DNA from 4 places in the Streptomyces kordofanensis genome. Region 1 is predicted to be linked to each of the others. Evidence: riboswitches for the same ligand, from Rfam matches in the RefSeq annotation. Region 1 holds a riboswitch; each other region holds the start of a gene.

Region 1 (6,929 bases):
CGGAGCCCCGCCAGCCGAACAGCAGCGGGGCGCTGCGGAGGGAGCGGATCTGCCCGGCGACGTCGCGGTCGGTGGCCGGGACGAGGCGGTGCGCCGTGTCGCCGAGCAGCTCGGACGGGGCTCCGGCGAGGCCGAAGGAGAGGACGGCGCCGACCGCCGGGTCGATCGCGGCGCGGACGACGGTGTCGACGCCGCGCGGCGCCATGGTCTGGACGACCGGCCCGAGTTCGGCCGGCCCGCCGAGCGCCTCGGCCAGCTCGGCGTAGGCGGTGCGCAGCTGCTCCTCGGTGGCCAGGTCGAGCCGTACGGCGCCGAGGTCGGGACGGTGGCGCAGGTGGGGCGCGGTGGTCTTGAGGGCGACCGGGTAGCCGAGGCGGGCGGCGGCGCGCACGGCGGTGTCGGGATCGGGCGCGGGCAGGGTGGGCCGTACGGGGACGCCGTAGCGGGCGAGCAGGTCGCGGGCGGCGTCCGGGGCGAGGGCGACGGCGTGCTCCCGCGTGCCGTCCGGGGCGGGGGTGGGGGCGTGCTCCCGCGCGCCGTCCGCGTCGAGGAGCCGCCGGATGAGGGCGGCGGCCCCGCTCTCGTCGATGTCCTCGTACTCGGGCACCCGGCCCGGGTCGGCGGCCTCGCGGCGCCACTCGGCGTACCTGACGGCCTCGGCCAGCGCCCGCACGGCCCGCTCGGCGGCGGGGTAGGCGGGGATGCTCCCGCCGGCGGCGCCGGGGGGACCGTCGGCGGACGCCTCGGGGACCGGGCCAGCCCCCCGGCGGCGGAGCGGGCGGCGCACCGGACGGCGGGGCGGCGGCCGCGGCCCGCCCGCACGGCGGCCGGTCCGCCGTGCCCGGCGCCCGCGCGGTGCCGGCGGGACCGGCCGGGGGCTCCGGGGCGGGGGCCGTGCCGGTCGCGGCCGCCAGGGCGCCCAGCTCGACGTGGACGACCACGACCGGCTTCGCCGGGGCGCAGGCGCCGGCCGTGCGCAGGGCGTCCGCCAGCGCCTCGCCCTCACCGGCCGGTTCCACCGTCCCCTGCGGGCCGACCCACGGGATCGCGGTGACGACCACCGCGTCGCACGCGTCGTCGCGCAGGGCTCCGGCGAGCGCGGCCCGGAAGTCGTCGGGCGTGGCGGCGGTCGTCAGGTCGCGGGGCGGCAGCGGCCGCAGGCCCTCGGTGAGGCAGGCGTCGTACGCGAGGAGGCCCAGCGACTCGGAGTTGCCGAGGATCGCGACGCGCGGCCCGCGGGGCAGGGGCTGCCCGGCGAGCAGCAGGCCCGCGTCGACGAGCTCGGTGACCGTGTCGACGCGGATGACCCCGGCCTGGCGGAGCAGCGCGGACACCGTCGTGTGCGGGATGCGGGTGGTGGGCACCGCGTGGCCGGGGGGCGCGCTGCCGCTGTGCCGGGCGCCCTTGACGACGACGACCGGTTTGACGGCGGCGGTGCGGCGGGCGAGCCGGGTGAACTTGCGGGGGTTGCCGATCGACTCCAGGTAGAGCAGGGCCACGTCGGTGCCGGGGTCCTCGTACCAGTACTGGAGGATGTCGTTGCCGGAGACGTCGGCCCGGTTGCCGGCCGAGACGAAGGACGACACGCCGGCGCCGCGCCGGTGGAGTCCGGACAGGAGGGCGATGCCGATCGCGCCCGACTGGGTGAACAGCCCGATGCGCCCGGCGGTGGGCAGCCGCGGGGCGGGAGAGGCGTTGAGCCGTACGCCGTCCGCGGTGTTGATCACGCCGAAGGCGCCGGGGCCGATGACGCGCATCCCGTGGGAACGGGCCTGCCGCACCAGTTCCCGCTGGCGCTCCCGGCCGGCTGGGCCGCTCTCGGCGTAGCCTGCGGACAGGACGACGAGCCCGCGCACACCGTGCTCGCCGCAGTCCGCGACGGCTTCCGGGACGCGCTCGGCGGGCACGGCGACGACGGCCAGGTCGACGGGCTCGCCGATCTCGCCGACGGAGCGGTACGCGGGGACGCCGTCCAAGGCGGTCCGCCCCTCGGGCAGGGCGTGGTTCACGGCGTACGCGCGGCCCGTGAACCCGGCGTCGACGAGACCGCGCAGGACGGTGCGGCCGACGCCGCCGGGGGCGCGGCCCGCGCCGACGACGGCGACGGAGCCGGGGGTGAGGAGCCGCTGCACGGACCGGGCCTCGGCGCGCTGCTCGCGGGCGCGCTGGACGGCGAGGGATCGGTCGGTGGGCTCCAGGTCGAGGTGGAGGCGGACGGCACCGTCCCCGAAGCTGCGCCTCTGGGTGTACCCGGCGTCCGTGAAGACCTTGATCATCCTGGTGTTGGCGGGCAGCACCTCCGCGGCGAACCGCCGGATGCCGCGCTCGCGGGCGACGGCGGCGATGTGCTCCAGCAGGACGGAGGCGACGCCGCGGCCCTGGTGGGCGTCCTGGACGAGGAAGGCCACCTCGGCCTCGTCGGCGGGGGCGCCGGCGGGGCGGCCCGCGGCGTCGATCCGGTCGTAGCGGACGGTCGCGATGAACTCACCGCCGACCGTCGCGGCCAGACCCACCCGGTCCACGTGGTCGTGGTGGGTGAAATGGTGCACGTCCCTGGCGGAGAGCCGAGGATAAGGTGCGAAGAACCGGTAGTACTTCGACTCGTCTGAGACCTGCCCGTAAAAGCTGACCAGGCGCTCGGCGTCGTCCGCGGTGATCGGCCTGATCCGCGCGGTGCCGCCGTCGCGCAGCACCACGTCGGCCTCCCAGTGGTCGGGGTACGGGTGCGCCGACTGGTCGGACGGGTTCGGCATGGGCCCAGGGTACGGCGCCGTCCCGGTACTCCGCCGGGCGTGAGAGTCTGGTCTAGACAACTACTAGCACGTGAAGGGCAACACCATGGCTGAGCGCCGCGTCAACGTCGGTTGGGCCGAGGGTCTGCACGCCCGCCCCGCCTCCATCTTCGTCCGCGCCGCCACGGCCTCCGGCGTCCCCGTGACGATCGCCAGGGCCGGCGGCGCCCCGGTCAACGCCGCGTCGGTGCTCGCCGTGCTCGGCCTGGGCGCGCGGGGCGGCGAGGAGATCGTCCTCGCCTCCGAGGCCGAGGACGCGGACGCGGTGCTGGACCGCCTGGCGAAGCTGGTCGCCGAGGGTCTCGAGGAGCTCCCCGAGACCGTCTGACCGCGGCTCCGCTCCCCCGGCCCGGCGGAGCGGCGCCTCGCGGATCGGGGGCGCCGCTCCGCCGCGCCCGCGCGAGGCACCGCTCCCGGGGCGCCCCGGGGTTCCGGGGCCGGCGGGCGGCGGGCGGCGCGGGAGGCTCCGGCCCGGTGGCGCGGGAGGCCCCGCTCCGGCGGCCGGCCGGGCGGGGCCTCGGTGGAGCGGTGCGGGTCAGACGCTGACGCCGCGCGCCCGGAGGTAGGAGACCGGGTCGATGTCGGAGCCGTACTCGCTGGAAGTGCGGGCCTCGAAGTGCAGGTGGGGGCCCGTGGAGTTGCCGGTCGAGCCGGAGACGCCGATCTGCTGGCCCGGCATGACCGTCTGGCCGACGGAGACACCGACCGAGGCGAGGTGGGCGTACTGCGTGTAGGTGCCGTCCTGCATGCGGATCACCACGTTGTTGCCGTAGGCGCCGCCCCAGCCGGCCTCGACGACCGTGCCCAGGCCCACGGAGACGACGGTGGAGCCGTACGGGGCGTGGAAGTCGACGCCCGAGTGGCTGCCGGAGGACCACAGCGAGCCGCCCACCCGGTAGGCGGTGGAGACGTACGAGCCGGCCACCGGGAGCTGGAAGGAGTCGAGGCGCTTACGCTCGGCCTCGCGGTCGGCGCGCTCCTGGGCATCGCGGGCGGCCCGGAAGCGGACCTCGGCCTGGCGCTCGGCGGCCGCCTCGGCCTCCGCCTGGCGCTCGGCCGCCTCGGCGGCCAGCTCCTGCGCGGCGGCCTGGTCCTCGACCTCGTCGGCCAGCTCGTAACCGGTGATGGCCTGGTTGAGGCCGGTGTCCTCCAGGGAGGCGTGCTCCGCGTCGGCGGCGAACGCCGGGGAGGCCAGGGTGCCGATGACGCCGGAGGTGGCGAGGGCGGCGGCGCCCGCGGCCTGGGCACTCCTGCGGCTCATGCGGCTCGGGGCACGGTGCTTCCCGGTGGAACGGGTGAACGCCATGGAGTGGACGTGTCCTTTCCTTCCCTCTCGCCTACCGGGTTAGCTGACGGGTTCGGAGCAGGAAGGTCTCCTACGGACCCCTCCGCACGGTGGCGAAGGCGCCCGATTCACCCCAGGGGACGTGGGTCCCCGGCTCCCCGGGCTCGCGCCTGACGGGGATTCGGCGATCGCTGCCCGGTGCCGCGGGTGCGGCGGGTACACGGGCGGACAGCGGCTAAGACGCTAAGCGGCTGATCTTTCGATCACCAAACGAATGCGGCTTTTTGTAGCGCACGCCACAGAGCAGAAACCCAGCCTCTCCAATAAAACGGGCATAACCGCGCGAGAGCGGAACCCCGGCCTCCGAGAGGCCGGGGTTCCGCTCCGTCAGTCAGCCGGCGACCACGGTCACTTCGCCGACGCCCAGCGCCTCCACCGGCGCCTTGATCCGGGCCGCGTCCCCCACGAGGACGGTGACCAGGCGGTCCGGCGGGAAGGCGTTGACGACGGCCGCCGTCGCCTCCACCGTGCCCGTGGAGTCCAGGCGCCGGTACAGCCGTGCCTGGAAGTCGTCCGGCAGGTGCTGCTCGACCTGCTCGGCGAGGGTGTCGGCGACGGACGCCGCGGTCTCGTACCTGAGCGGGGCCACGCCGACCAGGTTGTGCACGGCGGCGTCGCGTTCGGCGTCGGTGAGCCCTTCCGCCGCGAGGGTGCGCAGCACCTTCCACAGGTCGTCCAGCGCGGGACCGGTGTTGGGCGTGTCGACGGAGCCGCTGATGGCGAGCATCGCCGCGCCCGTGCCGTCGGGCAGGGACCGCAGGACCTGCCCGAAGGCCCGCACGCCGTACGTGTAGCCCTTCTCCTCGCGCAGGACGCGGTCGAGACGGGAGGTGAGCGTGCCGCCCAGGCAGTACGTGCCGACGACCTGCGCGGGCCACACGCTGTCGTGCCGGTCGGGCCCGACGCGGCCGATGAGCAGCTGCGTCTGCACGGCGCCCGGCCGGTCCACGATGACGACGCGTCCGGTGTCGTCGGCCGTGACGGGGGACGCGGCGCGCGGGCGGGGCGCGTCGCCGGTCCACTCGCCGAGCGTGTCGCGGAGGAGCGCGTCGAGGTCGACGCCGGTCAGGTCGCCGACCACGACCGCGGTGGCCGACGCGGGACGGACGTGGGCCTCGTAGAAGGCCCGTACGGCCGCGGCGTCGATCCGGGCGACGGTCTCCTCCGTGCCCTGACGGGGCCGGGACACGCGCGAGGAGGCCGGGAACAGCTCGGCGGAGAGCTGCTTGGCCGCGCGGCGGCCCGGGTTGGCCGTCTCGTGCGGGATCTCGTCGAGCCGGTTGCGGACGAGGCGGCCGACCTCGTCGTCGGAGAAGGCCGGTGCCCGCAGCGCGTCGGAGAGCAGGCCGAGGGCCTTGTGCAGCCGGGACGCGGGCACTTCCAGGGAGACCCGCACGGCGGGGTGGTCCGCGTGCGCGTTCAGGGTGGCGCCGCACCGCTCCAGCTCGGCGGCGAACTCCTCGGCGGTGTGCTTGTCGGTGCCCTCGGACAGGGCGCGCGCCATGATGGTGGCGACGCCGTCGAGGCCCTCGGGCTCGGCCTCCAGCGGGGCTTCGAGGACGATCTCGACGGCGACGACCCGCTGACCGGGACGGTGGCAGCGCAGCACCGTGAGGCCGTTGCCGAGCCGGCCGCGCTCGGGTGCCGGGAAGGCCCACACGCGCGGCGTGCCCGGCTCCGGCCGCGGGTGGAACTCCATGGTGGTCAGAGACACGGCAGCGTCGCTCACTGGTCCGCCCCCTCTTCCTCGTCGCTGTCGGTCCGGTCGCCGTCGTCGGCCTTGGTGGGTTCGTAGACGAGGACGGCGCGGTTGTCCGGGCGCAGCCGCCGGGCGGCGACCTCGCGCACCTCGTCGGCGGTGACGTCCAGGATCCGCTGGACGGCGGTGAGGGCGAGCTGCGGGTCGCCGAAGAGGACGGCGAAGCGGCACAGCTCGTCGGCGCGGCCCGCGACCGTGCCCAGCCGGTCCAGCCACTCGCGCTCCAGCTGGGCCTGGGCGCGCTCCATCTCCTCGGCGGTGGGGCCCTCGGCGGCGAACCGGGCCAGCTCCTCGTCGACGGCGGCCTCGATGTCGGGCACCTCCACGCCGGCGGAGGCCTTCACGTCCAGCCAGGCCAGCGAGGGCGCCCCGGCCAGCCGCAGCAGCCCGAGGCTGGCGGCGACGGCGGTGCGGTCGCGCCGGACCAGGCGGTTGTGCAGCCGGGACGACTCGCCGCCGCCGAGGACGGTCAGGGCGACGTCGGCGGCGTCGCACGCGCGCGTGCCGTCGGACGGGAGGCGGTAGGCGGCCATCAGCGCGCGGGCCGGGACGTCCTCCTCGACGACCTCGCGGAGCTGCTCGCCGATGACGTCCGGGAGCGTCCCGTCCCGCGGCGCGGGCTTGCCGTCGTGGGGCGGGATGGAGCCGAAGTACTTCTCGACCCAGGCGAGCGTCTGCTCGGGGTCGATGTCGCCGACGACGGACAGGACGGCGTTGTTCGGGGCGTAGTACGTGCGGAAGAAGTCCCGGGCGTCCTCCAGCGTGGCCGCGTCCAGGTCCGCCATGGAGCCGATCGGCGTGTGGTGGTAGGGGTGCCCGTCCGGGAAGGCGAGGGCGGTCAGCCTCTCGAACGCCGTGCCGTACGGCATGTTGTCGTAGCGCTGGCGGCGCTCGTTCTTGACGACGTCCCGCTGGTTCTCCATCGACTCGTCGTCGAGGGCGGTGAGCAGGGACCCCATGCGGTCGGCCTCCAGCCAGAGGGCGAGCTCCAGCTGGTGGGCGGGCATGGTCTCGAAGTAGTTGGTGCGCTCGA
Region 2 (6,929 bases), 1.9 Mb from region 1:
ACTGGGAGCCGTACGCGGAGCGGATGCTGGAGGTGCTGACGGCCCACCCGGACTTCGTGAACACGGCGCCCGGCGGGGGTACGCCCCGCGGCCCGACTTCCGGCCGCTGACGCGGTTCGAGGGGCAGGGCCTGGAGAAGGGGCACGTCGTCCACGACCTGCTGTTCGCCCGGAGGTGACGGCCCGGCCGCGGCCGTCCGCAACGCGCTCGCGGAGTGTCGGTGCGGCCGTCTAGGGTCGACCGGGTGTCAGATTCGCACGCGCCCCGCTTCGCACCGCGGACCCCTCCGCCGGCCGGCCCCGCCCAGCCGGCCATCCCGGCGTACCATCCGCGGCCGTCGTTCGACGCCCTGCCGGACCGGTCCCGCTGGCGGTACAAGCCGCGGGGCGCGTTCTGGCGGAGCAGGGCGGTCCGCCTGTCGGCGGTGAGCCTGGTGCTCGCGCTGTGCGCCCTGGTGATCCTGGCGCTGGTGCGGGAGCAGACGGGCACGACGGGCTTCCTGGTCGGCCTCGGGCTGGCGTTGCTGCCCGTACCGCTGCTGGCGGCGGCGTTCCGCTGGCTGGACGGGGTGGATCCGGGCCCGTGGAGGAACCTGCTGTTCGCCTTCGCCTGGGGGGCGTTCGCGGCGGCGCTCGTCGCGATCCTCGCCAACACCTTCGCGACGCGCTGGATAGCCGTGGCGACGGCGGACCCGGCGGCGGCGGACACGCTCGGCGCGACCGTCGTCGCCCCCGTCGTGGAGGAGAGCGCGAAGGCCACCGCGATCCTGCTGATCTTCCTCTTCCGCAGGCGGGAGTTCACGGGGCTGGTCGACGGCGTGGTCGTCGCCGGGTTCACGGCGACGGGCTTCGCGTTCACCGAGAACATCCTGTACCTGGGCAGCGCCTTCGGTGAGGACCAGGAGTTCGGTACGTCGGGCTTCGAGTCGGTCACGGCGGTGACGTTCTTCGTGCGGATCGTGATGTCGCCGTTCGCGCATCCGCTGTTCACGGTGTTCACCGGCATCGGCTTCGGCGTCGCCGCGGCGACGGCGCGCCGGCGCGTGGTGCTGCGGACGTCGCTGCCGCTGCTGGGGCTGTTCCTGGCGATGGGGGTGCACGCGCTGTGGAACGGCTCGACGGCGTTCGGGCCGTGGGGGTTCATCCTCGTGTACGGGGCGTTCATGCTGCCGGCGCTGGGGCTGCTGACGTGGCTGGTGGTGTGGACGCGCCAGCGGGAGCTGCGGACGGTGTGCGGCGAGCTGCCCGCGTACGCCGCGGCCGGCTGGCTGTCCGCGGACGAGCCGCTCGCGCTGTCGTCGATGCGGGCGCGGAGCCTGGCGCGGTCCTACGCGGCGCGCGCGTTCGGCCCGGCGGCGGCGCGGTCGGTGGGCGAGTACGAGGCGTTCGCGACCTCCCTGGCGTTCCTGCGGCACCGGGCGCGGCGGGGGTCGGCCGACCGGGACTTCACGGCGCGGGAGCAGGAGCTGCTGCACCACATGTGGCAGCGGAAGGAGGTGGCCGCCCCGGCCCTGACGTTCGCCGCGCGCGCGACGGGCCGGGCGTGGACGCCGCCGCCGCACCGCGACTACGCGGGCTACAACCCGTACCGCCGGTGAGACGGTGCGGGGCCGGGCGGGCCGCGCCGCCCGGCCCCCGGCACCGGCCGTCCGGGCGGGCCGCCCGCGGGCGGCGGGCACCGGACGGCCGGGAGGCCGCGGATACCGGACCGCGGACGGCCGGAGGACCGCGGTCCGGTGCCCGGGGGCCGCCGGAAGGGTGCGGGCGCCGGACCGCGGACGGCCGGAAGGGCGGATCGGTGCCCCGGGCGGGGGCCCGCCACCGGTGCCGGAGGGCGTCCCCAGAACCGGAGGGTCCTGCGGGACCACGGGGAACCGTCGCCGGGGAGCGCCCCGGGTCCGGCCCCGCTGTGAGGCGCGCCGGGACTCGCCCGGGGCGGACGGGGCGCCGCCGGGCGTCAGACGGTGAGGCCCTTGCCGCGCAGCCAGGCCAGCGGGTCGACGCCGTCACCGGAGGCGGTGTGGACCTCCAGGTGGAGGTGCGGTCCGGTGACGTTGCCGGTGGCGCCGACGCGGCCGATCGTGTCGCCGGTGCCGACGGTCTGCCCGGCGCCGACGGTCATCGAGGAGAGGTGGCAGTACCAGACCTCGGTGCCGTCCTCCAGCTCCAGCACGACGCGGTAGCCGTACGCGCCGGACCAGCCGGCCGACTTGACGGTGCCGCTGTGGACGGCGTTGGCCGGGGTGCCGGTGGGGGCGGCCAGGTCGAGGCCGGTGTGGTAGCCGGAGGACCACATGGAGCCGGCCTGGCCGTACGTGGAGGTGATCGTGTAGGAGGAGGTCGGCAGGGCGTAGCTCGCGGCGAGTTCGGCCAGGCGCCCGGCCTCGGCCTTCGCGGCGGCCTCCGCCTCGGCCCGCCTGCGCTCCGCCGCCGCGGCCTTCGCCTCGGCCGCGGCGGCGGCCTGCCGGGCGGCGGCCTTCTCCGCGGCCTCCTCCGCGGCCTCCTCCTCGGCGGCGGCGCGGACCACGGCCTCGGCGGACGCCTGCTGCTGCTCGGCCTGCTGGAGGATGCGCGCCCGCAGTGTCTCGCCCGCGTCGGCACCGGCGGGGCCGTTCCCGGGGACGGCGTGAGCACGGTGGGACCGGCGGGGGCCGGGGCCTCGTCGGGCGCGTCGTCCGCGTCGCCGTCGACGAGCGCGCCGACGCCGGGGAGCGAGGAGGCGTCGGGGAGGCCCACGTCCGGGAGGGAGATCGCGACGCGGGGCTTGTCGTGCGCGGTGGCCATGCCGCCCGCACCGACGGCGGCGATGACGCCGACCCCGAGGACGGTGGAGCTGCGGGCGAGGCCGCCGCGCTGCTTGACCACGCGGTGCCGTCCCCGGACGGGGCGGACGGTGTCCTCGGTCGGGTTCCACTCCGAGGCGGCCGCGGGCGCGGCGGTGCCCGGGGTTCCCGGAGCGGTGGGGTGACCGATCGTGCCGTACGGGCCGAAGGGGGCCTCGGAGGCAGGCTTGTTGGACGCCACGGGGGCGCGCTCCTTTCCTTCCTTCTCCGCCTACCGGGTTAGCTGACGGGTTCGGAGCAGGAAGGTCTCCTACGAGCCGGTGAAGGCCCGATTCACCCCAGGTGCGGTGGTTCCCCGGTTCCCTCGCGGGATTCGGCGCATGCGCACGGTGCCACCTCTTGCGGCGGCTGACGCGACCGCGCTGCGTTATCGAACGTTAATAGAAGCGAGGTCCGCATTCCAAGCCGTTCCTTCGGGCAACTGACCCGATTCACACCGGAACAAAGCCCCGTAGAAGGACAACCGGCGGCAAAAGAACCAACCCTCGCGGAGCACGACTTCCGAAAAGCCCCCGCCGTTCTCCTGACGGTGCGTCAATCGACGTGGCACAGCGCGGCCTTGCGGTGACACACCGTACATATCGGGCCGAACGCACCGCCGCGTCGACACGCCGAGGGCCCGGTGCTGTGCACCGGGCCCTCGGTTTCAGTAGCGGGGACAGGATTTGAACCTGCGACCTCTGGGTTATGAGCCCAGCGAGCTACCGAGCTGCTCCACCCCGCGTCGGTGAACACCACCTTACGCCATCCCGGAGAGACCGTTTACCAATTCCCCGTCCCACCGGCCGGGAGGCGCTCGACGAGCCCCTCCGGGGGGCTCCGGCCTCCTTTCCCCCCGGGCGCACCGGACCTCCGGGGCGGCCCCCCGCCCGTCCGCCCGGCCCCGGGTGGCCGGGCGGACGGGCGACCGGGCCCGCGGAGCGGAGTACGGTGGGAGGAAGGTGAACGTCCGGTTCGCCACGGGGACCGGATCCCGCAGACAGGCGGACATCAGCATGGCCGACTTCGACACACCCACCGCCCCCGGGCACCTCCCGTACACCGGTCACGAGGCGGTGGGACCCGGCACGGCGCTCCTGCGGCTGGAGACGACGGGCTCCCGCGAAGGCGTCCTCGACGGAGCGTGGTGGCCGCGCTCCCGTGACATCACGGAGGAGCTGCCCGCCCTGATCAGCGCCCTGGCCGAGCACCTGGGGCCGATCGCCCGCGTCGGTCTGGACGCCGCCGCCTGGGACGGGCTGCCGGTCCGCCTGGTCATCGACGACCGGGTGGTGCACATCACCTCGTTCCCCGTGGGTGACGACACCGTCCTGATCACCCGTGGCGAGGGGGACCACTTCTCGCTGCTCGTCGTGCCGCCGGACACCCCCCTGGAGGCGGCGCGCGCCGCGATGGCGCAGGCCGTCCGGGCGGACAACGTCGCACAGGCCCGGCAGATCCTCGTCGACACCGGTGCCGGTGGGAGGACGGGGACGCGGCACTGACCCGCGGGACGCCTACCGCACCGAGCGCCTCCCGGTGCGCCGGGAGAGGTGGGCGCCGAGGAAGACCAGGTCCACCACGAGGACGACGGCGCCGACGACCAGAAGGTATGTCATGCCCTCGACAGCGACGCCGACGAGGCCGAGCACGACGGCCAGGAGGACGAAGAACAAGAAGATCGCCATTCCGGGGGCTCCTCCGTGTGACGGGACGGTTCAGCGGCGGGCGAGCCGCCGCTCGCCGGCGGCGCCGGGCCGGTAGGCCATGCCGTAGTGGTGGAAGACGGCCTGTTCGTCCTCGGCGGCGAGCACGTCGTCGGTCCCGATGGCGGGAGCCTTGCGGACCGTGCCCTCGTCGTACGGCACCCTGACGTAGTCCGGTCCGACGGTCGCGTCGTCGAGCGGGACGAACACCGGGCGCCGGCGGGTGGGCAGCCCCGTGCGGACGGTGGCCATGGCCGGCTCGTCCGTGGCGGTGCTCACGTAGACCGCCTCCAGCACACCGATCTCGTGCCCCTTCGGGTCCACGACGTCCTGGTGCCGCCACTCCCTGACGCCTGCTGGATGGATCATGCGGTCCGCTCCCTGGTCGGGCGGGCTTCCGGGCGGAGCCGCTCCACCGGCCGACAGCGGCACGGCGCCGTGCCCGCCCCCGTCCCCCCAGCCTGCCCCGGCCCGCCTCCGGGCGCCACACGGACCCGGCCGGCCGGCGCTCCTCCCGCCGGCCCGGGCTCTACGCGGACACCGGTTCGACCGCCCGTGCACCGCGCCACGGCCACGGGAGGGGGCCGGACGCACGAGCGCCCCGGCCGCTGTGGAGGCGGCCGGGGCGTGGAACGCCGGTCGAAGCCCCGCGGGGCTTTCGGTCTGGTAGGCCCTGTGGGACTCGAACCCACAACCAACGGATTAAAAGTCCGCTGCTCTGCCAATTGAGCTAAGGGCCCTCGACGGGTCGTCCCCGAGCATAGCCCGCCCGGGGGCGTGAGCCGATCGGGTATCGGCACAACACCCGCTTCCGGTCCGTCCCGGAAGGCGGGCGGGCCCGCACGCGGCGCCCGGAGGTCGCGTGCGGGCCCGTCCGAGGGGACCTACGGAGCGTCAGCCGTTGCGCTTCCAGCGCGGCTTGTCGTCGCGTCGGCCGAAGGAGCCGGAGCCCCGGTGGCCGCCCGCGGGGCGGTCGTCGCGGCGGCCGTACGGACGGTCGTGGCCGCCCGCGCGGTGGCCGCCGGCCGGGCGGTCGTCGCGGCGGTCGCGGTTGAACGGGCGGTCGGCGCGGCGGAAACCGCCCCGGTCGCCACCCCGCTCGTCACGGCCATCGCGGTTGAACGACGGACGCTCGTCACGGCGTTCGTGCGACGACGGACGCTCGTCACGGCGGTCGCGGTGGAACGAGGGGCGCTCGTCGCGGCGGAAACCGCCCCGGTCGCCACCCCGCTCGTCACGACGGTCGCGGTTGAACGACGGACGCTCGTCACGGCGGAAACCGCCCCGGTCGCCACCCCGCTCGTCACGACGGTCGCGGTTGAACGACGGACGCTCGTCACGGCGGAAGCCACCCCGGTCGCCACCCCGCTCGTCACGACGGTCACCCCGGTCATCGCGGCGGTCGCGGTGGAACGAGGGGCGCTCGTCGCGGCGCTCGTACGACGACGGGCGCTCGTCGCGGCGGGAGCCGCCCCGGTCGCCACCCCGGTCGTCACGGCGGTCACCCCGCTCGTCACGACGGTCGCGGTGGAACGACGGACGCTCGCCACGGCGCTCGTACGACGACGGACGGTCCTCCCGCTGGGCGGGGACGGACGCCTCGGCCTCGACGGCCGGGGCCGTCTCCGCGGCGGCCGCCTCCGCGGCCTCCGTCACGGCCTTCTCCGGGTCCTCGCCCCGCTCGCGCGCCGCACGGGCGATCAGCCGGTCGGCCTCCTCGCGGAGCTCCGCGGCACGCCGCTGCATGCGCTCCAGCTGCTTGGCCAGTTCGGCGACCTCGCGCTCGGCCTGCTTGGCGGCGTTGCCGGCCGAGTCGGCCTGCACCTCCGTCAGCGACCGGGCACCGGTGATCTCGGCGACCTCCGGTTCGAAGGCGCCGCCCTGGCCGATGATGTGGCGGGAGGCGTCGACGCCCGCGTCCTCCATGAGGCGGAAGATCTGGCGGCGCTGGTGCGGCAGCGCCAGGGAGACCACGACGCCGGAGCGCCCGGCGCGCGCCGTACGGCCCGAACGGTGCAGGTAGTCCTTGTGGTCGCCGGCCGGGTCGACGTTCAGCACCAGGTCGATGCCGTCGACGTGGATGCCGCGCGCGGCGACGTCCGTGGCGACGAGGACGTTCACGTACCCGTCCTTGAAGTCGGCCAGCGTCCGCGTGCGGGCGCCCTGCGTCATGCCGCCGTGCAGCGCGTCGGCCTTCACACCGGCGTCGCGCAGCTGCTCGGCGACGCGGTCGGCGCCCAGCTGGGTGCGGACGAAGATGATCGTGCGGCCCTTCCGGGCGGCGATCGCGGCGGTGACCGGCGCCTTGTCCTTCGGCTTCACCACGAGGACGTGGTGGCTCATGGTCGTGACGTTGCCCTGGGCGCTGTCGACCTCGTGGTTGACCGGGTCGTTCAGGTAGC
Region 3 (6,929 bases), 510 kb from region 1:
GACACGATGAGGGTGCGGCTGGGCGCGGCCGAGCGGCGCGAGGAGCTGCTGCGGGCGACCGTCGCCCAGATCGAGGCGAGGGGCATGGCGGCGGTGCGGGTCGCGGACGTGGCGGCGGCGCTGGGGGTGAGCGGGGCGCTGGTCCTGTACCACTTCTCCACGAAGGAGCGGCTGGTCGCGGCGGCGTTCGCCTACGCGGCGGAGGGGGACCTGGCGGAGTTGAACCGCATCCTGGGCCGGCGGGCCCCGGCCGCGCGGCGGCTGCGGGCGGCCGTGCGCTGGTACCTGCCGAGCGGGCAGATGCAGGGGTGGCGGCTGTGGACCGAGTGCTGGGCGGCCGCTCCCCGGGAGCGCCCGCTGCGGGAGGTGGCGACGCGGCTCGACCGGCAGTGGAGGACCGCGCTGGCGGAGGTGTTCGCGCAGGGCGCCGCGGCGGGCGAGTTCCCGTGCCCGGACCCGCAGGGCGCGGCGGGGCGGTTGGCCGCGCTCCTGGACGGGCTGGGCGTGCGGAGGATGGTGTACCCGGGGGCGATGAGCCGCAGGACGATGCTGCGCTGGGCGGACGAAGCCCTGGAGCGGGAGCTGGACGGGGGCGGGTAGGGCGGGTCCGCGCGCGTCCGGGGCGCTGCACGGGCGGTCCGGTCCCGGCCGTGCCGGGGGAACCGCTGCAGCCGCGGCGGGTCGGGGCGCCGGGCGGAGAGCCGGTCGGACGGCCCGATCACGGCGCCCCCTCCGCAGCCGCGTCGCCCGTCCCGGCGGCGCGTCGTCCACCGCGCGCCGCCGCCCGCGCGACCGTGGGGAGGGTCCGCCGGGGCGTGGTCTCCGCGACCGCGCCGCCGCCCGGCACCCCGGGGTGCCGGGCGGCGTACGTGTGCGTGCGTCAGATGCTGACGCCGTGGCCGCGGAGGTAGGCCAGCGGGTCGACGTCCGAGCCGTAGGAGGGGCTGGTGCGGATCTCGAAGTGCAGGTGCGGGCCGGTCGAGTTGCCGGTGGAGCCGGACAGGCCGATCTGCTGGCCGCCGCCGACGGTCTGGCCGGCGGAGACGGAGAGGGAGGACAGGTGGGCGTACTGCGAGTAGTTGCCGTCCTCGTGCTTGATGACGACCTCGTTGCCGTACGCGCCGCTCCAGCCGGCGGAGACGACGGTGCCCGGGCCGACGGCCTTGACGGTGCTGCCCGAGGAGGCGGCGAAGTCGACACCGGTGTGGTAGCCGGAGGACCACATGGCGCCGGAGGCGCGGTAGGGGGTGGTGACGCCGGCGGAGACCGGGGCGGTGAAACCGGACCCGTTCTGCGCGGGGGCCTCGGGCTGGGCCGGGGCCTGCGGCTCGGGCTTCGCCTCGGGCTTCGTCTCGGCGGGCGTCCGGGTCTGGCCGGCGGACCGGGAGGCGCGCTCGCCGCGGGCCTCGTCGGCCTTCACGGCGCCCTTGGCGCCCTTGGCGCCGAGGGTGAGCCTCATGCCCGGGTGGATGAGCGCCGGGTCGTCGCCGATGACCTCGCGGTTGTCGGCGTACAGCTTCTTCCAGCCGCCCCTGACGTTCTTGTCGTGGGCGATCTTCGCCAGGTAGTCGCCGGCGACGACGGTGTGGACGCGCGGCGCGGGCTTGGCGGTCTCGGCGACGGCCGCCTGCGCGGGGGCGGCCGGCGCCGCGGCGGGAGCGGCGGCGTGCGCGCCGGTCGCGCCGAGGAGCGGGAGGGCGATGGCGGCGCCACCCGTTCCGGCGGCGACGAAACCGCGCGTGAGCGGGCTGGTCTTGGTGCGGCGGTGCTTGCCCTTGGCGGACATGGCGAATTCCTCTCCGGCGCCTGCGAGGTGAGCTGTCGGGTTCGGGCTGGAGATGCCCGGTCGCGCGGGTGGCGCGACTTCACCCCGAGCCGTCCGGGAATTCCCGTTCGGCGGACTACCTGGTTCCCCCGCTCCTGCCACACGTGGATGGGTGCGAATTCCGGGGCGGCGGCAGGATTCGGCGATCCGCCCGGCTGGAACGGGACCGTAAACGAGTGGGGACGACGGGAACAAGGGGATGGTTGCCCCCTTGCATTCACGCCGGGGAATTCCCCGGAGAATTCCGGTCACCCTCCGTGGATTGCGGATCATGGGTTCCCGTGTGGTGCAGGGCTTTTGAGCGGCGGCGACGGACACGATCCGTCACTTTTATGACGCTCCTCACGCGACGATCCCCATCTCCCCTTCTTTCGGGATGTGTTATGGCACATCACGCCAATACGGACAGAAGCCCTGTTAAGCCTCTTCAGGTGGCCAGTCGCCCGGCGGGGCGGGCGAGGAGGGGCGCCGCATCGAACCCACCCCCACAGCCCCTGCCGGAAGAGGGTGATCCGGGCAGATGCCGACGAATGGCTCCGGCCTTCGCGCGCATCGACGCACCGGCGCCGAGCGCCCGCGACGCGTCGGGACGCCTCGCCCGGGGAGGCCGTGTCGTATCGTCGGACCGCCACCTCGTCGGCGGCCGTCGCCGACCCCGGACACGGAGGAGCTCCCGTGACGCAGCAGTTGCCGCCCTTCCCGTCGACCGCCGAGCCGGAGCTGACGGGGGTCCGCAACTTCCGTGACGTGGGTGGGCTCCCGACCGTGGACGGGCTCCGCGTGCGGCCCGGGAAGCTGTTCCGCAGCGGGCACCTCGCCCACGCCACCGGAGAGGACGCGGCGTTCCTGGCCTCGCTCGGCCTGCACACCGTCTTCGACTTCCGCAACGCCGCCGACCAGGCGCTGGAAGGCCCGGACGTGGAGCTCCCCGGTGTGCGGAACGTCAACATCCCGCTGAGCGACCCGGCCGACGGCGCCGAGTTCTGGACGATGGTCCGCAACGGCGACCTGGACCAGCTGCGGGACCTCCTCGGCGACGGCAGGGCGGCGGCGCGGATGCGGGCCGCGTACCGCTCCATCGTCACCGGGCGCACCGCCGAGCACAGCCGGGTGCTGCACGCCCTCGCCGAGGACAACATGCCCGCGCTGATGCACTGCGCGGCGGGCAAGGACCGCGCGGGGCTGTCCGTGGCGGTGGTGCTGATGGCGGTCGGCGTGGAACGCGGGGCCATCGAGGCGGACTACCTGAAGTCGAACGACCCGCACCGCCGGTACCGGGTCCGCCGCGCCGACCCGTCGCCCGACGGGACGTCCCCGCAGGTGATGGAGTTGCTCGCCCCGCTGTTCGACGCGCGCGCCGAGTACCTGCACACGGCGTACGCGGCGATCGAGGAGACCTGGGGCTCCACCGAGCGGTACCTCTCCGACGGGCTCGGCTTGAGCGGCCCGACCCGCGACCGGCTGCGCGAGCGCCTGCTCGACGGCTGAGCCCGCGGGACGGACCGGGCGGGGCTACCGGTTCTGGCCGCCCAGCATGAACAGCAGGTAGAGGAAGGCCGCGAAGAGGTGGCCCGCGACCAGGTAGGCGAACAGCCGTATCACGAGGTTGCGGTTGATCCACCGCTCCTGGGTGCTGGGGATGGGGTTCGGGTTCTCCGGCTCGGGCATGGTGTACCTCTCGGTCGTCTCAGTGTCGCTGGGCGGTGACGTCGCCGAGGCAGAGGTCGGCGGCGGGGCTCTGCACGAGGGTGTGGACGAACAGCAGCTCGGCCCCGCCGCGGGTGGCCGCGGCGATCCGGTGCGGGGTGAGCGAGTCGAAGTGGGCGCTGTCACCGGGGTCGAGGACGTGCACGGCGTCGCCGAGCGCCAGCCGCACGCGCCCGGCGAGCACGTACAGCCACTCCTCGCCCGGGTGGACCCGGACCACGTCGCGCAGCCCGGTGTACGGGACCTCGACGCGCAGCGCCTGCATGGCCCGGTTGGCCGCGCCCGCCTGGTAGTACGTCCAGCCGCCGGCCTCCACGGGTTCGGCCCGGCCGGCGCGGACGACCGGGTCCGCGGCGGGGGCCGCCTCGCCGAGCAGCTCGGACACCGTCGTACCGTAGGTGCGGGCGAGCCCGAGCAGCATCGGCAGCGAGGGCTGGCGCCGACCGGTCTCCAGACGGGACAGGTGTGCCGGGGAGAGCCCGGCGCGCCGGGCGGCCGCCTCCAGGGTCAGGCCCCTGCGGCGGCGCAGGGCGCGCAACCGGGGCGCGACGTCCGGCACGCCTTCGGCCGGCTCCCCTTCGAGGGTCGTCATGGGACCATTGCGCCAGCGATTTTCCTCTGAGGCAAATCTCTTGCCCCGGAGGCAAGAATCAGCGGTTGAGGACGGCCTGCCTGACCAGGGTGCGGCCGAAGTCCCAGACCAGTCCACCGCCGCTGTGCGCCTCGTCCATCACGGCGGTGAACGCGGTGACGAACCGGTCGACGTCCTCCTCTCCGATGATCAGCGGCGGGATCAGTTTGATCACTTCGAGGCGGTCGCCGGAGACCTGGGTGAGGATCCGGTGCCGCTGCAGCAGCGGCACGACGACCATCTGTGCGAAGAGCCCCTTGCGGGCCGACTGGAGCATCGTCCAGCGGCCCCGCAGGGCCAGCGACGAAGGCCGGCCGAACTCGATCCCGATCATCAGGCCGCGCCCGCGCACCTCCCGGAGCATCTCGTACCGGTCGACGAGCTCCGCGAGCCGGGACTTCAGCAGGGCGCCGGTGCGCCGGGCGTTCCCGACGAGGTCCTCGTCGTCCAGGACGGCGAGGACGGCCAGGCCCGCGGCCATGGCCTGGGCGTTGGACCCGAAGCTCGCCGAGTGGACGACGACGCGGTCCATCGACGAGTAGACCTTCCGGAAGATCCAGTCCCTGCCGAGGGTGGCGCTGACCGGCACGTACCCGCCGGACAGGGCCTTGGCGACGCAGACCAGGTCGGGCTCGACGCCCTCCTCGTGCTGATAGGCGTAGAAGTCGCCGGTGCGGCCGAGGCCGGTCTGCACCTCGTCGGCGATGAGCAGGGCGCCCCGCCGGTGCAGCAGGTCCTGGGCCGCGCGCAGGAAGCCGGGCGGGGCCGCGTGGACGCCCTTGCCCTGGACGGGCTCCACGATCAGCGCGGCCACGTCGCCGCGCCCCAGCTCCCGCTCCAGGGCGTCGAGGTCGCCCAGCCCGACCGCGGTGTCGGGGAGCAGCGGGGCGAAGCCGTCGCGGAAGCAGTCCTCGCCGTTGACGGAGAGCGCCCCGGTGGTGAGCCCGTGGAAGGCGTGGGCGCAGTACAGGACGCGCGGGCGGCCGGTGGCGCGGCGGGCGAACTTCAGGGCGGTCTCCACCGCCTCGGCGCCGCTGTTGCCGAAGTGGACCCGGTCCAGGTGGGGCGAGTGGGCCAGCAGCCGCTCGGCGAGGAGGCCGGGCAGCGGGGCGCAGTCGAACCGGGTGAGGTCGGGCAGGGAGAGGTCGAGGACGTCGTGGAGGGCACGGCGCACCACGGGGTGGTGGCGGCCCAGGCCCATGACGCCGAAGCCGGCCAGCATGTCGAGGTAGTCGTTGCCCTCGGCGTCCCAGAAGTGGGCGCCCTCGGCACGTTCGTACATCTTGTCGAAGCCGATGGTGTGCAACATGCGGGGCAGCTGGTGGTTGAGGTGCCGGGCGTGCAGCCCGTACCGCTCGGACGCGCGGTCCGCGAGCAGCGCGCCGAGGTCGAAACCGGTGCTCATGTGCGGCTCCTCAGGCCTGTCGGGCGGAGAGGGCCTCCCGGGCGGCGCGCAGGGATTCGCGCAGGGAGCCCATGGTGGCGAGGACGGCGGTCGGCTCGTACCCGCAGTGCGCCATGCAGTTGGCGCAGCGCGGGTCCCTGCCGCGGCCGTACGCGTCCCAGTCGGTCTCTTCGACGAGCTCGCGGTAGGTCGGGACGTACCCGTCGCCCATCAGGTAGCAGGGGCGCTGCCAGCCGAAGAGGGAGTAGTTGGGGATGGCCCAGGCGGTGCAGGGGAAGTCGACCCTGCCCTCCAGGAAGTCGAGGAACAGCGGCGAGTGGTTGAGGCGCCAGCGGCGCCGGTTGCCGCCGGCGAAGGCCTTCCTGAAGAGTTCCCGGGTCTGCTCGACGCCGAGGAAGTGCTCCTGGTCGGGCGCCTTCTCGTAGGCGTACGCGGGCGAGATCATCATCTGGTCGACGCGGAGGTCGTCGTTGAGGAAGTCGAGGACCTCGACGACGGTCTGCGGGGTGTCGGTGTTGAAGAAGGTGGAGTTGGTGGTGACGCGGAACCCGCGGCGCTTCGCCTCCCTGACCGCGGCGACGGCCTCGTCGAACACGCCCTCCTTGGCGACGGACTCGTCGTGGCGCTCCCGCAGCCCGTCGATGTGGACGGCGAAGGCGAAGTAGCGCGACGGGGCGAAGTCGTCCATCCTGCGCCGGAGCAGCAGCGCGTTGGTGCAGAGGAAGACGTACTTGCGGCGGGCGACGAGCTGGCGCACGATGTCGCCGATCTGCGGGTGCATCAGCGGTTCCCCACCGGCGATGGAGACCATGGGCGCCCCGGACTCCAGGACCGCTCCGACCGCCTGGGCGACGGGCATGCGCTGCTTCAGGACTCCGGCGGGGTGCTGGATCTTCCCGCAGCCCTCGCACTTCAGGTTGCAGGCGTAGAGCGGTTCGAGTTCGACGATGAGGGGGAACTTCTCGCGCTTGCGGAGCCTCTGTCCGAGCAGATATGTCCCGACCCGGACGGTCTGGCGGAGCGGCATGGCCATCTGGCTCACCTCCTGGGGGGCGGCAGGGAACGGTGCCATTCCTGGAACGCGGGGAGGACGGCACGGAGAACACGGAAGGCTGATATTCCACCGTGTACCGTCCCGATCCGGACCAGTTCGTGCTCCGGGGCGTCCACGACCACCCGGACGGCGGCAACCGGCCGGGGCCCGGCCGCCAGCGCGGTGTGCAGAGTGGCGGCGGACTCCATGTCCACCGCCAGTGCGCCCGTGGCGCGCAGGGCCGTCCGCTCCCGGCCGCGTACGACGTGGTCGGATCCGGCCAGCGGCCCCGTGTGGACCGTCCGTCCCGGCAGCGCCCGTGCCAGGG
Region 4 (6,929 bases), 4.1 Mb from region 1:
CGCGCGGCGGCCGAGTCCTTCGCGGACGCCCCCGGCACCCTCGCCGCGCTCCGGTCGGCCGATCCGGCGAAGGCCCTCCAGCGGCACACGGTGGACGCCCGGCGCGGCGCGGGCGTGGACTTCGTCGCGGTCCTGACCCCGGAGGGCGTCCGGATCGCGGACAGCGACCCGGGCCTGGTCGGCACCCGCGCCGAGGACACGGGGCAGGCGGCCCGGGGCCGGGCGGTCACGGAGCTCTTCGAGGGCGGCCCGCACGACGCCGCGCGGACCGTCGTCCCCGTGACGGACGACCGGGGCGCGGTCGTGGGCCTGGTGAGCGCCGGGGTGTCGGTCGATCACGTCGGCGAGGCCGCCGCCCGGCAGCTGCCGCTGATCCTCGGCACGGGCGCCGGCGCGCTGGTCCTGGCGACGGCCAGCGCGGCCCTGGTGAGCAGGCGGCTGCGCCGCCAGACACGCGGCCTCGGCCCGGCCGAGATGACCCGGATGTACGAACACCACGACGCGGTGCTGCACGCGGTGCGGGAGGGGGTGCTGATCGTCGGAGGCGACGGCCGGCTCACCCTCGCCAACGACGAGGCCCGCCGCCTGCTCGACCTGCCCGCCGACGCCGAGGGCCGCCACGTCACCGACCTGGGCCTGGCCGGCGACACCTCCGAGCTGCTCGCGTCGGGCCGTCCGGTCACCGACGAGGTGCACCTCGCGGGCGACCGCCTGCTCGCGGTCAACACCCGGCCGACCGACCCGTACGGCGGTCCGTCCGGCACCGTCGCCACGCTCCGCGACACCACCGAGTTGCGGGCCGTGACGGGCGTGGCCGCGGTGGCGCGGGAGCGGTTGACGCTGCTGTACGAGGCCGGCGTGCGGATCGGGACGACGCTGGACGTCGCACGGACGGCGCAGGAGCTGTCGGAGGTCGCGGTCCCCCGGTTCGCGGACTTCGTGACGGTCGAGCTGCCGGACCCGGTGCTGCGGGGGGAGGAGCCCACGGAGGCCCGCACCGTGATGCGCCGCGCCGCCGTCAGCGGCGTGCGGGACGACCACCCGCTCCAGCCGGTCGGCGACCTGATCCGGTTCGACGTGCCGACGACGCCGATGGCCGCGGCGCTGGCACGCGGGAAGGCGGTGCTGGAGGCGGACCTGACCGTGGCGCACGGCTGGCGGGAGCAGGACCCGGCGGGCGCCGACGTGGCCCTCGCGTACGGCATCCGCTCGCTGGTGACCGTGCCGCTCCAGGCGCGCGGGGTCGTCCTGGGGATGGCCAACTTCTGGCGCTCGGCGCCCTCCGGGCGGTTCGACGAGGAGGACCTGGCCTTCGCGGAGGAGCTGGCGGCGCGGGCGGCGGTCGCCGTCGACAACGCGCGCCGGTACACGCGGGAGCACGCCATGGCGGTGACGCTCCAGCGGAGCCTGCTGCCCCGGGTGCTGCCCGAGCAGGACGCGCTGGAGACGGCGCACCGCTACCTCCCGGCGCAGGCCGGGGTGGGCGGCGACTGGTTCGACGTGATCCCGCTGTCCGGCGCGCGGGTCGCGCTCGTCGTCGGGGACGTGGTGGGGCACGGCCTGCACGCGGCGGCGACGATGGGCCGGCTGCGCACGGCGGTGCACAACTTCTCCGCGCTCGACCTGCCGCCGGACGAGCTGCTGGGCCACCTCGACGAGCTGGTGTCCCGGATCGACGAGGAGGAGGCGGAGGACGCCGGTTCCGGAATCACCGGGGCGACCTGCCTGTACGCCATCTACGACCCGGTGACGGGCGGCTGCTGCATGGCGTCGGCGGGCCACTTCGCACCGGCCGTGGTACGCCCCGACGGGTCGGTGGGCTTCCCCGACCTGCCCGTGTTCCCCCCGCTGGGCCTGGGGGGCGGCCCGTTCGAGACGTGCGAGGTGTTCCTCCCCGAGGACAGCCGTCTGGTGCTGTACACGGACGGGTTGATCGAGCACCGGGAGCGGGACCTCGACGCGGGGCTGCGGATGCTGCGCGAGGCGCTCACCGGAGCGCCGGGGCGGACACCGGAGGAGATCTGCCGCGCGGTGTTCGACGCGATGCTGCCGCCGCACCGCCGCGACGACATCGCCCTGCTGGTGGCCCGCACCCGGCTGCTGCCGCGGGACCGCGTGGCCGAGTGGGACGTGCCGCCCGACCCGTCGGCGGTGGCGCCGGTGCGGGCGGCGTGCGGGCGGCAGCTGGAGCGGTGGGGGCTCGGGGAGATCGGGTTCACCACCGAGCTGGTGCTCAGCGAACTGATCACCAACGCGATCCGGTACGGCTCCGCACCGATCCACGTGCGGATGCTGCGCGACCGGAACCTGATCTGCGAGGTCTCGGACGCCAGCAGCACCTCCCCGCACCTGCGGCGGGCGGCCACCACGGACGAGGGCGGCCGCGGCCTGTTCCTCGTGTCGCAGCTGGCGGGCCGGTGGGGCACCCGGTACACGCCGGGCGGCAAGGTGATGTGGACGGAGCAGCCGCCGACGGGCGGGGCGGCGGCTCCGGAGGTGCCGCCGCTCTTCGACGACCCGGAGTGGTGACGCCCCGGTGACGGGCCGCCGTTCCCCCGCGGAGGTGCCGCGCCCCTCTCCCCACCCGGCCTCCCGGCCGGGGCGGACGGGCCGCGCTCCTTCCGGGCACCGGCGGACGGTGCCCGGAAGGAGCGGTCAGTACGGGCCGTTGACGTTGTCGATGGAGCCGTACCGGTCGGCGGCGTAGTTGCACGCGGCGGTGATGTTGGCGACCGGGTCGAACGGGTCCGAGGAGGTACCCGGCACGTGGTAGGCGCGGAACGTGGGGTCGATGACCTGGAGGAGGCCCTTCGAGGGCGTCCCGGCGGCGGCGTTCGAATCCCAGCCGTTGATCGCGAGGGGATTTCCGGAGGACTCGCGCATGATGTTGCGGTGAATTCCCTCGTACGTCCCCGGAATTCCGTGCCGGGCCATGACGTCGAGCGATTCCCTGATCCAGCCGTCGAGGTCGTCGGTGTACGACTTCGCCGCGGCGGGGGGCGACGGCGGCACGGGCCGCGGAGCGGTCGGCGCGGGCCGGCGCGGAGCGCTTCGCGGCGGTCTTCCCCGCGGCCGGCGCCTCGGCTCCGACGGTGAGCCTCAGACCCGGCCGGATGAGTGACGGGTCGTCACCGACGACCTTCCTGTTGTCCCGGTACAGCTTCTTCCAGCCGCCCCTCACGGAGTGTTCGCGGGCGACGCCGGAGAGGGTGTCGCCCGCGGCCACCGTGTGCGTCACGGGCTTGGCGGCCTCGGCGGCGGCTGCCGAAGCGGCGGCGGGCTTCGCCGCGACGACCGCGGCGGGCGCCGCGCCGGGCGCGGCGGAGGCGGTGACGGTGCCGGTCAGGGGCAGGGCGAGGGCCGCCCCGCCGGTACCCGCGACGGCGAGTCCGCGGCTGAGTCGACTGCTCCTGGGACGGCGGTGCTTACCCTGAGGGGGCATGGGGCGTTCCTCTCCGGCGCCTGCGAGGTGAGCTGTCGGGTTCGGGCGGGAGATGCCCGGCCGCGGTCGCCCGCGACTTCACCCCTAGCCGTTCCGGACGCCGGATCGGCGGCTTACCTGGTTCCCCCGCTCCTGCCGGACGCGGATATGTGAGTTCCGGGGTCCGGAAGGCGGCAGGATTCGGCGTTCCCTCCGGAATGACGGTGACCGTAAACGAAACCCGCCGGGTGGAACAAGACCCGGAATTCTCTTCGGTGATCCATTGCGGACCCGTGGGACGGTGAATTCCGCTTGACGGTGCGAAGTACGGGGAATTCCGCCTCCCGTCGCCGTGACCGACGTCACGGGCCGCGCCCCTCCCGCGGACTCCGCACCGCCTTCCCGAACGCCGCAAATGAGTAATATTTCAGCAATTGCCTTTATTCGCACTAAACGGGCACCGGCCCTTCGGCCGGATCCGTTCGGGTGGCCGGGGCGGCCGGGGCGGCGAGGGCGCTTGCGCCGCCCGCCGGGACGTCGAAAGTAGGGAAAAACCATCTAAACAGGGGAGAAACATGCAAAAGACACAGACGAGACCGTCACCACGCCGGACCCTCGCGGCCGCGGCCGCGTTGCTGGGACTGACGGCGGTCGCGGCGGTCCCCGCGCCGACGGTGCGGGCGCCGCGCTCCTCCCCTGCCGCCGCCTCCGGCTCCGTCATCGCCGACTGGGCGCGGCTGACGGCGGACATCATCGACCCCGGGGGCCGCCTGACCCCGCCGGAGGAGGCGGTCTGGCACGCCTTCGTCTCGGCGGGCATGTACAACGCGGTGGTCGGGATCGAGGGCCGGTACGAGCCGTACCGCTGGAACGCGCGGGGCCCCCGCGCCGCGTCGTCCACGGCGGCGGCGGCCGCCGCCGCCCACGGCGTGCTGCTGCACTACTTCCCGGAGACGGAGGACCGGTTGAGGGCCGCCTACGCCGACTCGCTCGCCGCGGTCCCCGACGGGCCGGCGGAGAGGGCCGGCGTGGCGTTCGGCCGTCGCGCGGCCGAACGCGTCATCGCACTGCGGAAGGACGACGGCCGCGGCGCCCCGGTCGCCTTCCCGGCGCCTCCCCGCCCCCGGGGTGTGGCGCCCCACGCCCCCCGGGCACCACCCCTTCACCGCCGCGTGGCTGGCGCGGCTGCGTCCGCTGCTCGTCGACCGCCCCGACCGGTTCCGCCCCGGCCCGCCGCCCGCGCTGACATCCGCCCGGTACGCCGCCGACCTGAACGAGGTGAAGGCGTACGGCGCGAAGGACAGCCCGGTGCGGAGCCCTTCGCAGACCGACACGGCGCAGTTCTTCACCAAACTCGACCTGCAGGGCGCCCTCGCCGACCGCGCCGCCCGGGACGGCCTCGACCTGGTCGACACGGCCCGGCTGTTCGCCGCCGTGAACACCGTCCAGGCCGACGCCGTGATCGCCGCCTGGGACGCCAAGCTGCACTACGGCACCTGGCGGCCCGTCACCGCCATCCGCGAGGCCGACCACGACGGCAACCCGCTCACCGAGGCCGATCCCGGGTGGGAGCCGTTCCTCCAGACCCCCGCGCACCCCGACTACCTCAGCGGCCACACCACCACCGCCGGCGCCCTGACCCGGACGCTGACGCTGTTGTCCGGCGACTCCCACCTCGACCTGCGCATCACCTCGGTCCTCGCCGGGAAGACCCGGTACTACGACTCCGCCCGCGCCTACAACCGCGACTGCGTGGGCGCCCGCACCTGGGCGGGCATCCACACCCGCACGGCGAACACGGTCGGCACCCGCACGGGCGAGCGGGTGGCCGCTTGGGCGCTCGCCCGCAACTTCCGCCCGCTGGACGACTGACCGCCGGGCGGGACGTCCCGCCCGGCGAGGCCCCGGAGCACGCCGCCGAACGCGCCCCGGCGGCCCCGGCGGCCCCAGGGGTCCCGCGAGTCCCGACAGAAAACGGCCCGGACGGCGCTCCCGCGCCGACGCGGCGCACGCCGGGCGTCCGGGCTCACCGGCGGGCCCGCCGGGGCGGCGGCGCCGGTCGGCGCGGCCCGGGGGCGGGTCGGGCGGCGAGGCCCTGGAGTCCGGTGGGATGGATCCGGTGGGGCGGACCCGGTGGGTGGTCACACGGCGCCGGGTCCGCGCCCGGCCCCGCCTTCCCGCTCCCGCTTCTCCCGCCCGCCGCCCCGCGCCGTGCGCCCGCGGTGGCGGTCCCGCGTACGCACGGCGCCCCCAGCACCTCCTTCGCCTCCCACCGGACGTCCCGCGCGGGAGACGGGCGGTGACGGACCGTCAGGCGGCGGGGGCCAGTTCGGCCAGACCGAACAGGAGCGCGTAGCCGCGGGGCAGGCCGGCGAGGATCCGCCGGGTGAGGGCGTCGCCCGCCTCGTCGGCGACGACGGTCAGGACCGTGGAGGTGGCCCAGCGGGCCTCGGCGGGGGTGAACGGCGCGAGGGCGCGGGCGACGCGGTCGACGAACCCGGGCGCGGTGACGGGCTCCGTGACCGGGACCTGGGCGGCGAGCAGGGCGCCGGCCTCGGCGGGCAGGACCCGTACCAGTTCGCAGCGTTCGTCGCCGACGACGTGGCCGCCCAGTACGGTCAGCACGGCTCGCAGGACGCGTTCCGCCTCCGCGTCGGAGTCGTAGCGGCCGGCGGTGCGGATGCGGTCCACGAGTTCCTGCCACGTCATGCTGGAAAGCCTTTCCTCCCCGGTCGCGCCCGCGGGCGACCGCGTGTCGTCGGTGGTGGTCAGGCCGCCCGCGGGCGGCCGAAGAGAAGGTCGTACCCCGGAGGGAGCTGCAGCAGGACGCGGCGCGTGAGGTCCTCGCCCGCCGCGTCGGCGACGACGCTCAGCACGGCGCCGACGTCCCACTTGGCGGTCTCCTCGGTGGCTCCCTCGATCCACGCCGCGGTGGCGCGGGTGAAACGCTCCGGGGAGAGGGGTTCGGCGGCCTGGAGGGGGTTGAGGAGGATCACCTCGAAGGTCTCCGGAAGTCCGGCGGCCAGTTCGGCCCGCACCTCACCCACCAGGTGCGCGCCGAGCAGCGCCAGGACGACCCTGGCGGCGCGCTCCGCCTCGTGCGGCGACGCGTACTCGCCGCGCTCCCGGACGGAGTCCAGGAACGACTCCCATCTCATCCGCATCGCACGCCCCTTCCGGCCTGCGGACGGGGGCGGGGCACCGCCCCCGTCCGCGCTGTGAGCGGACTCCGGTCAGCTGCCGATTTCCCTGCGCGAACCGTCGCCGGTGGCGCTGATGGCGATCTTGCGCGGCTTGGCGCGCTCGGCGATCGGGATCCGCAGGGTCAGCACGCCCGCGTCGTAGTCGCCCTTGATGTTCTCCACGTCGAGGGTGTCGGCCAGCATCACCTGGCGGGAGAAGACGCCCAGGGGGCGTTCGGAGAGCTCCATCTGCACGTTCTCGGTCTTCGCCTGCGGCCTGCGCTCGGCCCTCACCGTCAGCATGTTCCGCTCGACGTCGACGTCGA

What was found. Region 1 has a riboswitch for cyclic di-AMP ahead of LUW75_RS04170 (M23 family metallopeptidase). Riboswitches for the same ligand answer to the same signal wherever they lie in the genome.
Region 2: another riboswitch for cyclic di-AMP. It lies ahead of LUW75_RS13255 (M23 family metallopeptidase); the one in region 1 lies ahead of LUW75_RS04170 (M23 family metallopeptidase).
Region 3: another riboswitch for cyclic di-AMP. It lies ahead of LUW75_RS01940 (M23 family metallopeptidase); the one in region 1 lies ahead of LUW75_RS04170 (M23 family metallopeptidase).
Region 4: another riboswitch for cyclic di-AMP. It lies ahead of LUW75_RS22980 (transglycosylase SLT domain-containing protein); the one in region 1 lies ahead of LUW75_RS04170 (M23 family metallopeptidase).

What each region holds. Positions count from the first base shown of each region.
Region 1 is NZ_CP094264.1:934,746-941,674, forward strand. Features, by position in the region: partial or broken gene LUW75_RS04160 (bifunctional acetate--CoA ligase family protein/GNAT family N-acetyltransferase) at 1-2,753, opposite strand, end outside; gene LUW75_RS04165 (HPr family phosphocarrier protein) at 2,839-3,120, shown strand; gene LUW75_RS04170 (M23 family metallopeptidase) at 3,328-4,098, opposite strand; cyclic di-AMP (ydaO/yuaA leader) riboswitch at 4,112-4,274, opposite strand; gene LUW75_RS04175 (M16 family metallopeptidase) at 4,469-5,836, opposite strand; gene LUW75_RS04180 (M16 family metallopeptidase) at 5,863-6,929, opposite strand, start outside.
Region 2 is NZ_CP094264.1:2,869,617-2,876,545, reverse strand. Features, by position in the region: partial or broken gene trmB (tRNA (guanosine(46)-N7)-methyltransferase TrmB) at 1-178, shown strand, start outside; gene LUW75_RS13260 (PrsW family intramembrane metalloprotease) at 245-1,597, shown strand; partial or broken gene LUW75_RS13255 (M23 family metallopeptidase) at 1,957-3,023, opposite strand; cyclic di-AMP (ydaO/yuaA leader) riboswitch at 3,036-3,171, opposite strand; tRNA gene LUW75_RS13250 (tRNA-Met) at 3,493-3,566, opposite strand; gene LUW75_RS13245 (DUF5994 family protein) at 3,838-4,326, shown strand; gene LUW75_RS13240 (hypothetical protein) at 4,339-4,509, opposite strand; gene LUW75_RS13235 (PRC-barrel domain-containing protein) at 4,540-4,896, opposite strand; tRNA gene LUW75_RS13230 (tRNA-Lys) at 5,192-5,267, opposite strand; gene LUW75_RS13225 (DEAD/DEAH box helicase) at 5,422-6,929, opposite strand, start outside.
Region 3 is NZ_CP094264.1:420,319-427,247, forward strand. Features, by position in the region: gene LUW75_RS01935 (TetR/AcrR family transcriptional regulator) at 7-600, shown strand; gene LUW75_RS01940 (M23 family metallopeptidase) at 881-1,786, opposite strand; cyclic di-AMP (ydaO/yuaA leader) riboswitch at 1,791-1,950, opposite strand; gene LUW75_RS01945 (tyrosine-protein phosphatase) at 2,501-3,313, shown strand; gene LUW75_RS01950 (DUF6126 family protein) at 3,338-3,493, opposite strand; gene LUW75_RS01955 (XRE family transcriptional regulator) at 3,513-4,124, opposite strand; gene LUW75_RS01960 (aspartate aminotransferase family protein) at 4,183-5,568, opposite strand; gene hpnH (adenosyl-hopene transferase HpnH) at 5,579-6,601, opposite strand; gene LUW75_RS01970 (phosphorylase family protein) at 6,607-6,929, opposite strand, start outside.
Region 4 is NZ_CP094264.1:5,050,851-5,057,779, reverse strand. Features, by position in the region: gene LUW75_RS22985 (SpoIIE family protein phosphatase) at 1-2,529, shown strand, start outside; partial or broken gene LUW75_RS22980 (transglycosylase SLT domain-containing protein) at 2,656-3,442, opposite strand; cyclic di-AMP (ydaO/yuaA leader) riboswitch at 3,447-3,597, opposite strand; gene LUW75_RS22975 (vanadium-dependent haloperoxidase) at 4,550-5,293, shown strand; gene LUW75_RS22970 (DUF2267 domain-containing protein) at 5,732-6,130, opposite strand; gene LUW75_RS22965 (DUF2267 domain-containing protein) at 6,190-6,585, opposite strand; gene LUW75_RS22960 (Hsp20/alpha crystallin family protein) at 6,655-6,929, opposite strand, start outside.